2 regions of the Aeromicrobium sp. UC242_57 genome follow, and region 1 is predicted to be linked to the other one. Evidence: riboswitches for the same ligand, from Rfam matches in the RefSeq annotation. Region 1 holds a riboswitch; the other holds the start of a gene.
What was found. A riboswitch is a leader RNA that binds a small molecule or an ion and turns the genes downstream of it on or off. The one in region 1 is predicted to bind cobalamin.
Positions count from the first base shown of each region.

Region 2: it holds a riboswitch for cobalamin, as region 1 does, so the genes downstream of both, ACHMWU_RS30075 (prenyltransferase/squalene oxidase repeat-containing protein) here and ACHMWU_RS18110 (CbtB-domain containing protein) in region 1, are expected to answer to the same signal.

Region 1 covers NZ_JBIOAM010000003.1:1,243,091-1,249,797, reverse strand. Annotated here, with positions in the region: partial or broken gene ACHMWU_RS18125 (cobyric acid synthase) at 11-1,488, shown strand; gene ACHMWU_RS18120 (cobalt-precorrin-6A reductase) at 1,485-2,210, shown strand; partial or broken gene ACHMWU_RS18115 (CbtA family protein) at 2,313-3,044, opposite strand; gene ACHMWU_RS18110 (CbtB-domain containing protein) at 3,138-3,356, opposite strand; adenosylcobalamin (AdoCbl) riboswitch at 3,398-3,483, opposite strand; gene ACHMWU_RS18105 (cobalamin biosynthesis protein) at 3,528-4,472, opposite strand; partial or broken gene ACHMWU_RS18100 (cobyrinate a,c-diamide synthase) at 4,469-6,707, opposite strand, start outside.
Region 2 covers NZ_JBIOAM010000005.1:1,349,693-1,356,399, forward strand. Annotated here, with positions in the region: partial or broken gene icmF (fused isobutyryl-CoA mutase/GTPase IcmF) at 1-1,010, opposite strand, end outside; gene ACHMWU_RS30040 (MarR family winged helix-turn-helix transcriptional regulator) at 1,187-1,633, shown strand; gene ACHMWU_RS30045 (hypothetical protein) at 1,699-1,836, opposite strand; gene ACHMWU_RS30050 (hypothetical protein) at 1,784-2,404, opposite strand; gene ACHMWU_RS30055 (acyl-CoA dehydrogenase) at 2,482-2,703, opposite strand; gene ACHMWU_RS30060 (hypothetical protein) at 2,598-3,014, opposite strand; gene ACHMWU_RS30065 (acyl-CoA dehydrogenase family protein) at 3,087-3,986, opposite strand; gene ACHMWU_RS30070 (hypothetical protein) at 3,983-4,135, opposite strand; cobalamin riboswitch at 4,486-4,623, shown strand; gene ACHMWU_RS30075 (prenyltransferase/squalene oxidase repeat-containing protein) at 4,687-5,766, shown strand; gene ACHMWU_RS30080 (hypothetical protein) at 5,816-6,334, shown strand; gene ACHMWU_RS30085 (hypothetical protein) at 6,334-6,474, shown strand; gene ACHMWU_RS30090 (hypothetical protein) at 6,555-6,707, shown strand, end outside.

The sequences.
Region 1 (6,707 bases):
TGAGGGCTCCATGACCGGTCTGCTCGTCGCCGGCACCACCTCCGACGCCGGCAAGAGCATCGTCACCACGGCGCTGTGCCGGGCGATCGCCCGACGCGGTGTCCGCGTCGCGCCGTACAAGGCACAGAACATGTCGAACAACTCGATGGTGTGCGCCGACAACGCCGGCGTGCACGCCGAGATCGGACGGGCCCAGTGGGTGCAGGCCCTCGCCGCCCGCGCAGAACCCGAACCTGCGATGAACCCCGTGCTGCTCAAGCCCGGCAGCGATCGTCGCAGCCACGTCGTCGTGATGGGACAACCTGCTGGCGAGGTGTCGTCCTCCAATTGGACGACCGGGCGACGTCATCTCGCCCAAGCCGCACACGATGCGTACGACGACCTCGCGGCTCGCTACGACGTCGTCATCGCCGAGGGTGCCGGCAGCCCCGCCGAGATCAACCTGCGCGACGGCGACTACGTCAACATGGGGCTGGCACAGCACGCACAGCTGCCGACGATCGTGGTCGGCGACATCGACCGCGGCGGTGTCTTCGCCGCCATGTTCGGCACGCTGGCGCTGCTCTCCCCCGCCGATCAACAGCTGATCGCCGGATTCGTCGTCAACAAGTTCCGCGGCGATCTCGGATTGCTGAGACCCGGCATCGACGACCTCGAACGACTCACCGGACGCCCCGTCCACGGCGTGCTGCCGTGGGACCAGAGCCTCTGGCTCGACTCCGAGGACGCGCTCGACCTCGTGAGCAGGCGCACCGCAGGGTCGACAGCCGCAAGGTCGCCGTGATCCGGCTCCCTCGCATCAGCAACTTCACCGACGTCGACGCCCTCGGGCTCGAGCCCGACCTGGACGTCACGTTCGCCGCCGACCCGCGTGACCTCGGTGACGCCGACCTGATCGTGCTGCCCGGGACGCGGGCGACGCTGGCCGACCTCACGTGGTTGCGTTCGCGCGGACTCGACCAGGCCCTGACGGAGCACGTGAGGCGTGGCCGGCCGCTGCTCGGCATCTGCGGTGGCTTCCAGATGCTGGGCCGCACGATCAGCGATCCGCTCGGTGTCGAGGGCGACGCCGGTGCTTCCGTGGACGGTCTCGGCCTGCTCGACGTGTCGACGACGTTCCGGCAGGAGAAGGTGCTCCGCCTGCCGACCGGCGAGGCTCTCGGCGCCCCAGCCAGCGGCTACGAGATCCACCATGGACAGATCACGGTCGGCGACGACCAAGACTTCCTGGGAGGTGCCCGCACCGGATCGGTGTACGGCACGATGTGGCACGGCAGCCTCGAAGGCGACGACTTCCGTCGCGCCTTCTTGCACCATGCGCTCGACACCCCGCCGTCGACCGCATCGTTCCCGGCCGCCCGAGAAGCCCGCCTCGACCGCCTCGGCGACCTGGCCGAGCAGCACCTCGACGTCGATGCCCTGTTGTCGCTCGCTCGCAACGGCGCACCGACAGACCTGTCGACCCTCAGCTGGCAGGCCGGCTCATGAAGCTGCTGCTGCTCGGTGGCACCGGCGAGGCACGGGCTCTGGCTGAACGCCTGCTCGCTGCGGGTGTCGACGTGACCACGTCACTGGCAGGCCGGGTCGTGAATCCGCGCCTACCGGTCGGCGATGTCCGCATCGGTGGTTTCGGTGGCATCGACGGCCTCCGTCAGGCTGCTGCCGACTACGACGCCGTCGTCGATGCCACGCATCCGTTCGCCCGTGGCATCAGCGCCAACGCTGCGGCCGCCTGCACCGACGTCCCGCTGCTGAGGTTCGAACGTCCAGCCTGGCCGGACGACCCCGCCTGGCACCAGGCCCCGTCTCACGAAGAAGCGGCCGCAACGGCCGCCTCGCTCGGTCGACGTCCGTTCCTGACCGTCGGTCGCCAAGAGCTCGGTCGTTTCACCGGAGCGTTGGCCGCGCACGACGTGCTGGCCCGGGTCGTCGACGCCCCGTCGATCGCCCTCCCGCCGTCGTGGACCATCCTGTCGAGCCGGGGACCGTACACCCTCGACGGCGAGCTGGCGATCATGTCCGAGCACCGTGCCGACGTGCTGATCACCAAGAACTCCGGCGGTCAGCTCACCTGGCCGAAGATGAGTGCCGCCGCGCAGCTCGGCGTGCCGGTCGTCATCGTGCAGCGTCCTGCCGCCGAGGCGGGCGTGATCACGGTGCACAGCGTCGACGACGCCATGGCGTGGGTGGAGACACTCGCCGGGCGGTGACCCTGCCACCGCCCGGCCGACGGTGCTAGAGGCTCTCGGCGAGCCTCGGCGTTCGGTCTTGGCGACCTCGGCCGTGTAGAGCCGCGAGATGAGACCCGTCAGCACGACGCCCAGGACACCCCACAACGTCGCGAGGGTCAGCAACGAGGCACGACGGAAGTACCAGAGCAGATCAGCCGGGAAGTCGCCGATCTCGTTGACCGTCGAGAACAGCTGCCCGGCGATGACCACGACTGCCAGGTAGACGGCGCCGCCGACGACCACGGCGCCGTACGTGCTCAACCGGTCGCGCAGCTTGACGGCCAGGTAGGTCGAGGCGATGGCCGCCACGATCGAGACGAGCAGGAAGCCGAAGTACAGACCCGTGCGCTCGCCGATCGTGTTGCCGTCACCGACCGCCGGTGGCGTCGACGGGTACTTGAGGAATGGCACCAAGGCGATCGAGACGAATCCGATCAGCGCGACCACGGCAGTCGACTGTCCGGGCTGCATCCGGCCGAGTCGGCCCAGCACGGCAGCCGCAGCCAGTGCGACGAGTCCGCCGAGCGCGAGCCCGACCGCAACGGTGCCGGTCAGCAGCCCCCAGGTGCGCTGGTTGTCGCGTGAGACCTCGGTGCCGCTGTCCTCATCGCCGTGCGAGTGGCTGTGCCCTCCAGCCTCGTCGTCGTGGCTGTGCTCGGCAGGAGCTTCGGCCTCGGGCGCGGCGCCGACAGACTCGAGGGCGATGGCCGCCTCGACGTGCGGTTCACCGACCTCGTCGCTGACGAAGAAGGCCGCCAGGCCCGCGATGAGTCCGGCCAGCAGGCCGCGCACCAGAAAAGCGCGTGCATTCATGGGTGTGTTCCGTTCAGGTGGGGTCGCTGCACACGCGTCAGGGCATGCGGCAGCGACTCAGGGTCCAGGTGGGTTGGGTGAAGCGGAAGAGCGTCAGTGGCAGGGGAAGCCGAGCAGATGACGCCCGTCGTGGACCCACTCATGGATCGCGTTACCGGACGGGATCGAGATGGCACCCTGGTCGGCACTGATGAAGAAGATCACCAGGACGGCCAGCAGTCCGTAGAAGAGCGCCCAGGGGGCGAGCTCTCGCAGGTCGATCGTGGGAAGTGCAGGGGCGCCGGCCAGCGGCGCCGCAGAAGCTTGCGACATGTGTCCTCCTTGGGGATACGTGCGTCCCCGTTCGATGGGTGGCGAACACTCGGGTCTGACTCCACCGCCGAAGCGGTGTCACAGTAGCGCGACTGTGCCGGAATCTCACCGGCTTCCTTGTGCTCGCTGCAACGATCGTAGTGGACGAAGGCACCGTGGCGGCAGGATTTCTCACGCGTCGGACGTGTGCAGTTTCACCCGCCGCCGAACGAGGCTCACTGCCCCGCACACGAAAGCCGCGCCGTAGCAGACCCGGCGGGCGATCTCGGCCGCGCGGACGATGTCGGTCGGACGCGCGGGACGGCCCGAGCCCATGACCGCGCGGTGCTCGACCCGGTTGCCGTAGTACTGGTTGACACCGCCCAGGCGAATCCCGAGCGACCCGGCGAAGGCCGACTCGACGACGCCCCCGTTGGGACTCGGATGCGCGGAGGCATCGCGACGCCACGTCGACCACGCCTCCTTGCCGCGACCCGGCACCGCCGCGATCGTCAGCAGCCCGGACAGGCGCGAGCCCGGCAAGCTCACCAGGTCGTCGAGGCGGGCTGAGGCCCAGCCGAAGCGCTCGTAGCGGTCGTTGTGGTGTCCGACCATGGCGTCGAGCGTGTTGCTGGCCCGGTACGCCAGCAGGCCTGGCACGCCGGCGACCGCGCCCCAGACCAACGGCGCGACCACGGCATCCGAGGAGTTCTCGGCGAGCGACTCGATGACCGCCCGAGAGACCTCGGACTCGTCGAGCTCGGACGTGTCCCTGCCGACCAGGTGGGTCAGCCGACGTCGGGCACCGGGGAGGTCACCGCGATCGAGGTAGCCGTGGACGGCCAGTGCTTCACGCTCGAGCGAACGTCCGCCCAGCACGGCCCAGGTCGCCAGAGCCACCAGCGGCACCCTGGCAGCCGGCGGCGCCGATCGTTCGGCGATCAGCCCTGCGGCTGCTGCGGCTCCGACCAGGCCGGTGCAGTACAGCAGACCGCGCCCCCGTGAGTCGGCGTACCAGCGGCGTTCGAGCGCTGTCGCGACCTGGCCGAAGCCTGCGACCGGATGCCCCCGGCGCGGATCGCCGAAGACGCGGTCAGCGACGAATCCGAGCACCAGGCCAGCTGCACGAGCCCTCATCGCAGCACGTCGTCCAGCACGTCGAAGAGCTGGTCGGTCAGGGCCTCGTCACGCACTGCGATCCGCACCCAGCTCGCGCCGAGCCCAGGAAACGTGTCGGCCCGGCGCACCGCGACGCCCGCCTCGCGAAGCGCCGAATGTACGCCGTCACCCACCTGCGCGAGGACGAACGAGGCTGACGACGGCACCGAACGAGATCCCGCGCGCTGAAAGCCCTGACTGCAGGTGGTCACGCCACACGCCGATCGCCTTCGCACGCAGCAGCGCCTCGCTCAGCGCCGGCTCGACGGCGCATGCCTCCATGGCCGCTGCGGCGGGAGTCGACACCGACCACGGTGTCTGCTGTGCCGCCAGCTGGGCGATCACGGTGCGATCGCCGACGACGTAGCCTGCGCGGATGCCGGGGATCGACCAGTGCTTGGTGAGGCTGCGGATCACGACCATGCCGTCGGTGACCGTGCCAGCGAGCGACTCGGTCTCGTCTCCGACGGCATCCATGAACGCTTCGTCGACGACGACCAGACGTCCAGGCCGCTGGAGTGCGCGTAGCTGTCGTGCGGGGTGCAGGACTCCGGTCGGGTTGGTCGGGTTGCCAACGAACACGAGGTCGGCGTCGTGGGGAACCATCTCGGGGTCGAGGGCGAAACCGCGAGTGGCGTCGCAGTGCACGGAAGTGACGCTGCAGCCAGCCCGCTCGAGCGCTGCATGCGGCTCGGTGAACTGCGGATGCACCACGACCGGCCTGCGCCAGGCACGCAGCCCGGCAATCAGGGTGAAGGCCTCTGCCGCCCCGGCCGTCGCCAAGACCTCGCTGGGTTCCAGTCCATGCAGCGACGCGATCGCAGCCTGCGCCGCAGTCGCGCTGGGGTAGCTGCCCGAGTCGTCGACGGCCCGGTGCAGCGCCTCGTCCAACCAGCCAGGACGCGGGCCGGTGAAGACGTTGACCGCGAAGTCGAGCAGGCCAGGTGTCGCCTCGACGTCGCCGTGGTGCAGCAAAGGATCGGCAGTGCCGGAGTCGCCGAACGGCTCAGCGGCATGTGCGGCGTCGGCGAAACGCTGGGCCAGCTGCGGGTGTCCGGCCCAGTGCACGTGCAGGTACGACGCGTGCACGCTCGCACTGCTGAACCCCGAGGGCTCGCCGTCCATGGTCCACGCCGGACGTTCACCGTGCGACGGTGCAGTGACAGTGCGGTGGAACTCGTGCCCGGTGACCTGCTCGCCGGCACGCGCCAACACCGAGTCGGATGCGGCGACCGCAGTCGGATACCGCAAGGTCAGCCGGTCACTCATGGCCGCCGCCGCCGAGACGGCACCCACCATCGGGACACCATCGAGGGTGTCGGCGAGGTACAGCAGTCCTGCGCACTCCGCCACCGTGGGGATGCCCTGGGCCACGGCAGCCCGCACGTCCTGCACCAGGCTCTGGTTGGCCGCGAGCCGATCGGCGTGCACCTCGGGGAACCCTCCACCGAGGTAGATCCCCTGCGTGCGGGCCGGCAGACGATGGTCGGTCAACGGGTCGAACGTCACGACGTCACAGCCCGCCGCGGTGAGCAGCTCGGCGGTCTCGGCATACGCGAAGGTGAACGCCTGCCCCCCGGCCAGCGCGATCACGGGCCGCCCTCCCCCGCCAGTCCCGACCTCGTCGTGGGGCGACCACGGGGCAGCATCCAGGTCTGGTGCGCTTCGCGCGACGTCGAGCAGGACGTCGAGGTCGAGGTGCCTCGCCATCGCCTCGCCCAGTCGAGCAACCAAGTCGACGGCACCCGCGCGCTCGGCCGCAGGCAGCAACCCCAGGTGGCGTGACGGTGTCGAGAGACTCTCGTCGCGCGGCAGCACGCCCAGAACCGGCAGACCGGCGTGCTCCATCGACCGACGGATCTCCTGCTCGTTGCGTGCCGAGCCAGCGCGGTTCAGCACGACCCCCGCGACCTGGACGTCAGGGTCGAACGCGGCCATCCCTGCAGCAATCGCGCCGGCTGACCGTGACATCCGACCGACGTCGACGACCAGCACGACCGGGCTCGCGGTGAGCTTGGCGACATGGGCGGTCGACGAGAAGCCGTCGGTGCCGAGCTGACCATCGTGCAGCCCCATGACGCCCTCGACGACGGCGACATCGGCTGGCACGGGGACCGATGCGCCGTGCAGCAGGAGCGGGACGATGCGGTGCTCACCGACCAGGTGCGGGTCGAGATTGCGACCCGGCCGCCCGGTGGCGACCGCGTGATAGCC
Region 2 (6,707 bases), on a different contig from region 1:
TGTTGGCGAAGTCGAGCATGTCGATCTTCTCCAGCTGGGAGGCTGCACCGAACTCGGGTGTCATGACGTACAGCGACGAGTCGACGAACGGCACGATCGCGGCGTCGCCCTGGCCGATGCCGGGGGTCTCGACGATGATCAGGTCGAAGCCAGCGGCCTTGACGACCTGGATGACATCGTTCAGCGAGGCGGGCAGCTCGTGCGAGCCGCGGGTCGCCAACGATCTGAAGTAGGCGTGCTCGCCGTCGAGCGAGTTCATCCGGATGCGGTCGCCGAGCAGGGCGCCGCCACCCCGGCGACGGGTGGGATCGACCGCGATGACCGCGACGCGCAGCTTGTCCTGCTGGTCGACCCGGAAACGGCGCACGAGCCGTCGGTCAGCGAAGACTTGCCGGAGCCGCCGGTGCCGGTGATTCCTAGAACAGGGTGCGAGTGGGCGGCGGCAGCGGAGGCGATGCGAGCCTGCTCTTCGTCGGAGAGGCTTCCGCTCTCGGCCAAGGTGATGGCGCGGGCGACGGCTGGACGCTCGCCGGCGAGCAGGGCGTCGACGTCGAGGGTGCCCTGCGCCGTGAGGTCGAAGTCGCAGTCCTTGACGACGGAGTTGATCATGCCGACCAGGCCGAGGCGCTGGCCATCTTCGGGCGAGAAGATCGTGACGCCGGACTTTCGCAGCCGGGCGATCTCCTCAGGAACGATGACGCCGCCACCACCGCCGACGACATGGATGTGGCCGGCTCCCTGCTCGCGCAACGACTCGACGAGGTACTCGAAGTACTCGACGTGGCCACCTTGGTAGGACGACACCGCGATGCCCTGGACGTCCTCCTCGATCGCGGCATCGACGACTTCCTGACCGAACGGTTGTGGCCGAGATGGATGACCTCAAGCCCCCCCTGCGACTGGAAGATGCGGCGCATGATGTTGATCGACGCGTCGTGACCGTCGAACAGTGCCGATGCCGTGACGAATCGGACCGGGTTCTTCGGGACGTGAAGTTCTGGGCTGCTCATGGTTCCTCTTCCGGGCGGGTTGCCGAAGGTGTTGCGAAGCACACGGATCAAAGTACTTGGATCTAAAATAGTCGCATGTCCAAGTAATTACCAGTCCGGGGCTGCTGCCCTACGATGGAGCGCATGCCTGCCGAGCCGAAGCTGCCCTTCGACCCCATTGAACGCGCTTCCGAGCTGTGGGTCGAGCACATCGGGCCGGCCCGCTCGATGCGCCTCGCCACGTCGATCATGCGGGTGAGCAGCTGCATCAGCGCCGGCTGGATGCCGCGCTCAAGCCGTTCGGCATCACCTTCGCCCGCTACGAGGTGCTGCAGCTCATCTCGTTCAGCGCGACCGGACGGCTGCCGCTGAGCAAGATCGGTGAGCGGCTCATGGTGCATCCGACCTCGGTGACCAACGCGATGGACCGGCTGGAGTCACAGGGGCTGGTGCGTCGGGTGGCCGACCAGACCGATCGCCGGCGCACCTTCGCCGAGCTGACCGACGAGGGCAAGCGCATCCTGGCCGAGTCGACCGCGGCGATCATGGCGATCGACTTCGCGATCGTCGGGCTCGACGACGAGCAGCAGGACCAGACCTTCGAGCTGTTGCGCCACGTGCGCTCGGCAGCGGGCGACTTCTAGCCGAGCCTGAAAACCAGAACGCCCCCGACCCAGTGGGTCGGGGGCGTTCTGGTTTTCAGCTTGCGTCAGATCTTCAGACCGCCGCGGGTCGTGCCGCCCTTGATCAGGTTCGTCGTCTTGACGACCATGCGGTAGGGCCGCTTCTTCTTGTCAGAACGCTTGTAGGTGGCCTTGCCCTTCGAGTTCAGCCGGACCGTCTTCAACGTCCTCCACTTGCCGCTCTTCTTGACCTGGATCGTCGCCTTGCGGGCGCTCTTTGCGCTTGCCGGCCTTGTCGCGGTAGGTCGCGGTGAGCTTGAACGTCAGCTTCTTGCCACGCTTGGTGACCTTGACGCCCGAAGTCGACTCGACCGCATAACGGACGCGCGTGGAGTTGGCCGGAGCCGGGATCGGGCGGTCGTAGTACGCGCCGACGTGACCGGGACGGGTGTCGTAGCCCGACGCCGTGAAGTTGATCAGCTTGACGGTGCCAGCACCCCAGGCCCGATCGAAGTAGATGCCGTTCTGGTAGACCGGGACGCCGGTCTTGACGGCCTTGCCGTTGACGGTGACCGTTGCCTTCACGCCGTAGAACGAGGACGATCCAGGCGCGGAAGCCACGACGGTTCCGGAGATGAAGTTGGAGGTCTTGTAGTACGTGGCGCCCTGCTTGAGCTTGAAGGTCGTGATGGCGGCCGTGTCGCCCGGCGCAGCCGTGGCGGCTGTGGTGCCGCCCGCGATGAGTGCAGTCGACGCGACGGTGATGGCCGCGAAACGCAAAAGGTTTTTCATGCGGTGGTTCCCCCCGGATTGAGATGAGAAATAGGGCTTCATTTAAGCAGATACTCAGCCTGGGCCGACAGACCGTCTCAATCTAGGTCGCGGAGCATAGCGGCACCGAGGGTCTCTTCAGGTACTCCGAAGCCCTCGATCAGGGTCAGGGTGTGCGGACGAAGCTTGTCGAGGAGGTCGTTGATCAGCGACGTCACGGTCTTGGCCCGCTGGTCGGACAACCGGTTGTGGCCCATGAACCAGGCGAGGTCTTCCTCGATGATCGACAGCGCGTACAGCGAGCAGACGTCACGCAGCAGCTCTGGGCGTCAGGGTCGTCGCACCGCGCGATCCCGGCTGTGAAGGCCTCGAGGACGACACGGTCGATATGGACCCGTCCGCACCGGATGACGTGATCCTGGGCGGCGTTGAACACCGCGAAGGCCTCGGCCGGTTCGTCCTTGTCTGCCCGGCGAAGTCGGCGAGCGGCGGTCTCGATGACGTGCTGCTCGCGGTCCTCGAACAAGTTGAGCTGGTGCCCCGGTCGAGCAGGTCGTGGTCGTCGTCGCCGGATCGTGCGTCGATCAAGCGCTGGATGGCTGGGATGCGGCGGTGCGCTCCTTGACGACATCGGCGACGGTGCTGGCAGCAAAACGGACGAAGCCGACGGGGTCGAGCCCGCCGACCTCCTGGGCGTACGACGTCAGCAGCTCCTTGGCGACGGCTGGAACAGGACGTGGTTGTCGCCCTCGAAGGTCGTGAAGACGTCAGTGTCGCCCTTGAGCGTCGTCAGACGGTTCTCGGCGAGGTAGCCGGCTCCGCCGCAGGCTTCGCGGGCCTCCTGGATCGCGCGGGTCGCGTGCCAGGTCTGGGCTGCCTTCAGGCCAGCGGCGCGACCTTCGAGCTCACGGGACTCCTGCGGATCGGGAGTGTCGGTGCTCTGGAGGCGGTCCATGCGGGCGACGAGCTGGTTCTGGGCGAACCGGTAGGCGTACGAGCGGGCGATCAGTGGGAGGAGCCGCCGCTGGTGCATGCGGTAGTCCATCAGCAGGACTTCCTGGCCGGGACCCTCGCTGAACTGGCGGCGCTTGAGCGCGTAGCGTCCGGCGATGCTGAGCGCGACCTCGGTCGCTGCGCTAGCCGAGCCGCCGACACTGACCCGACCACGGATCAACGTCCCGAGCATCGTGAAGAATCGCCGGTTGACGTTGTCGATGGGCGACGAATAGGTCCCGTCCTCGTCGACGTCGCCGTACTTGTTGAGCAGGTTCTCGCGCGGGATACGCACCTGGTCGAACATGATGCGGCCGTTGTCGACCGCGCCGAGCCCGCCCTTGTGACCGTCGTCCGAGGTCGTGACACCCGGCAGGTCGTTGCCGGCTTGTCGCGCAGCGGCACGACGAAGCAGTGCACGCCGTGGCTCTCGTCGTTCGTGACGGCTGGCGAAGACCGTCGCGACCTCGGCGTGCAGCGCAGCGCCGCCGATGTAGTCCTTGCGCGCCGACGGCGTGGGGGAGTGGATCACGAACTCCTGCGTCGCCGGGTCGTACGTCGCGGTCGTCTCGAGGCTCTGGACGTCGCTGCCGTGCCCCGTCTCGGTCATCGCGAGCAGCCCAGCAGGTCGAGGTTGATCAGGTCGGGGATGTACTTGTGGTGGTGACGCTCGGTGCCGAGGTTCTCGATCGCTCCGCCGAACAGCCCCCACTGCACGCCGGCCTTGACCATCAGCGACAGGTCGAACTGGGCCAGCATCTCGATCCCGGTGACCGCGCCGCCCGGATCGCCCGGTGCCGCCGCTCGCCACCTTGAATCCTGCGGCGGGGATACCGGTCGGCACGAGCTTCTTCATCTGCCCGAGCACCCGTTCGCGTGCCTCGGCGAGGGTCAGGTCGTGGTCGTAGGCCAGGTCGATCGCGGCGAGATCCTTGCGGACTGCTCCCGCACGTGGCGCCACTTGCCGTCGAGAGCGATGCGGAGTTCGTCACTGAGCGTCATGGCTACGACGGTACTGGTCCACGCTCCGCTCGGCGACGGGAGAAATCTGGTTCTGTCCGCTGAATCGCGGACAGAACCAGATTCTTCGGTCGCGGGTTCCGGGTGTTAGATTGCTGAAGCCGTTTGGCACAACTCGAAAACCGCCCGCATGTCAGGGAAAGCCGGTCAAACTCCGGCGCTGACCCGCAACCGCAGGCCACCTCAGGTGGCGAGCCGGAGCACCTGCTGTGGGCATGACCGATCCACGCTGTCGAGGAACACACGTGACGGGCTTCCGCCTCTCCCGTTCAACAGCGGGAAGGACCCACATGCTCAACCGCACCAGCCTTCCGCCGCCTCGGCGCGGCCGCCATCGCCCCGGCGCTCGCCGCTGGCATGGTCGTCGCAGCGCCCTCGGCGCAGGCCGCCCCCAACTCGTACGGCTACTCCGCAGCCCGCTGGCTGAGCGATCAGCTGACCAACGGCATCGTCTACAACGAGCAGTACAGCTTCAACCACTACGGCCTGTCCCTCGACGTGTTCTTCGCGTTGAACGACCTCGACACGCGGGCCGCCGATCAGGCGAAGATCATCTCCGCGTTCGAGGCAAACCCATCGGCGTACGTCGGCGGCGGATCCGCCGGTGCTGCGGGCAGCTCGCAACGGCAGTCGAGGCTTCGAGCGATGACGCCGACGCGACCGCGTTCGGTGGCCAGAACCTCATCGCCACGGTCGAGTCCCGCGTCGTGGCCAGCGGTGACGAAGCCGGTCGCGCCGTCGATTCTGGGTTCGCCGACTACTCCAACTCGATCGGTCAGGCGTGGGTCGTCCGCGCGCTCGCCACGAGCCCGACCAGCACCGCGAAGCTCACGTCGGCGACTGACTACCTGCTCAAGCAGCAGTGCGCCACCGGCGCGTTCCGCACCAACATGTTCGCGGTAGCGGTCGCAGACGACCCGACCACCACGGAACCGTGGGAGGACGAGACCGTCCTGCCCGTCGACCGTGAGTGCGGCGACACCACCACGGCCGACGACGACCAGATCACGATCGACGCCACCGCGTTCGGCATCCAGGCACTCCTGTCGGCCAAGGACGCTGGTGTCGCCAACCTGCAGGACGACATCGACGCCGCCGTCAGCTGGCTGCTCAAGCAGCAGGCTGCGAATGGCTCCTTCGTCAACGATGACAACGCGAACACCAACACCACAGGCCTGGCCGCTGTGACGTTGAAGGCCGTCGGTGCAGACCGGCGCGGCCGGCAGCGCCGCGTCGTGGATCGTCTCGCACCAGGTCACCGACGCGATCGCCGAGGACACGGCGCTCGCCAACGAGCTCGGCGCTATCGCCTTCGACCAGGATGCACTCGCCGCCGGCAAGACGACTGGCATCCCGGTCAACCAGCGTGACCAGTGGATCCGTGCCTCGGCGCAGGCCGCCATCGGCGTCAACGCCCAGTTGCCGGCCAAGAGCTTCACGGCGAAGGCCCCCAGCGGCTACCTGGCCAGCGGCAGCACGATCTCGGTGTCGGCGACGGGCCTCGCAGCCGGCGAGAAGTTCACGGCGTCCGTCGCCGGCGGAACGACGGTCACCGGCACCGCGACTGCAGCAGGCGTCGCCTCGGCCAAGGTCAAGACAGGCGGCAGCTCGGCCACGCGCGCCGTCTCGATCAAGGGCTCGCGGACGAACCGCGTCGGCACGACTTCGGTCAAGATCCTCGCGGCCAAGAAGCTTCTCGATCAGCCTCAGCAGCAAGGTCAAGAAGAACAAGAAGCAGACCGCGAAGGCTTCCGGTCTGGCCTCGGGCGAGACCATCAAGGTCTACGTGTCCGGCAAGCTCGTCAAGACTGCCAAGGCCAACTCCAGCGGCAAGTACAACTACACGTTCAGCGTGGGCAAGAAGGCCGGCAAGAAGACCGTCAAGGTCGTCGGAGCATTCAAGAACCGCACCGGTTCGAAGGCTTCAAGGTCAGCTGATGCGCCGCCTGACGTCCTTGCTCGCCGCGCTGCTCCTGGGCAGCGCGGCGGGTGTCGCGCTTGCGACAGGTCCGGCAACGGCCGCAGCATGCGCCAAGGGCGTCGGGGTCACGGTCGTGGTCGGCGGCAGCGTCGCGTGACGCCGACGGCGGGGGAGATGCGGCCAGCAACTTCGTCGACGCAGGTCACTCGCTGACGTACGTCGACACCCGAGCCGGGGATGGTGTGCCAGGTCGACGGGGCGCCCAGCACAAGCTGTGCCAAGGCGCCGCCGGCCACCAAGTACTGGGGCCTGTTCTGGTCGAACGGGACGTCCGGCACCTGGAAGTACTCCAGCCTGGGCGTCGGCTCGCTCAACGTCCCGCAGGGCGGC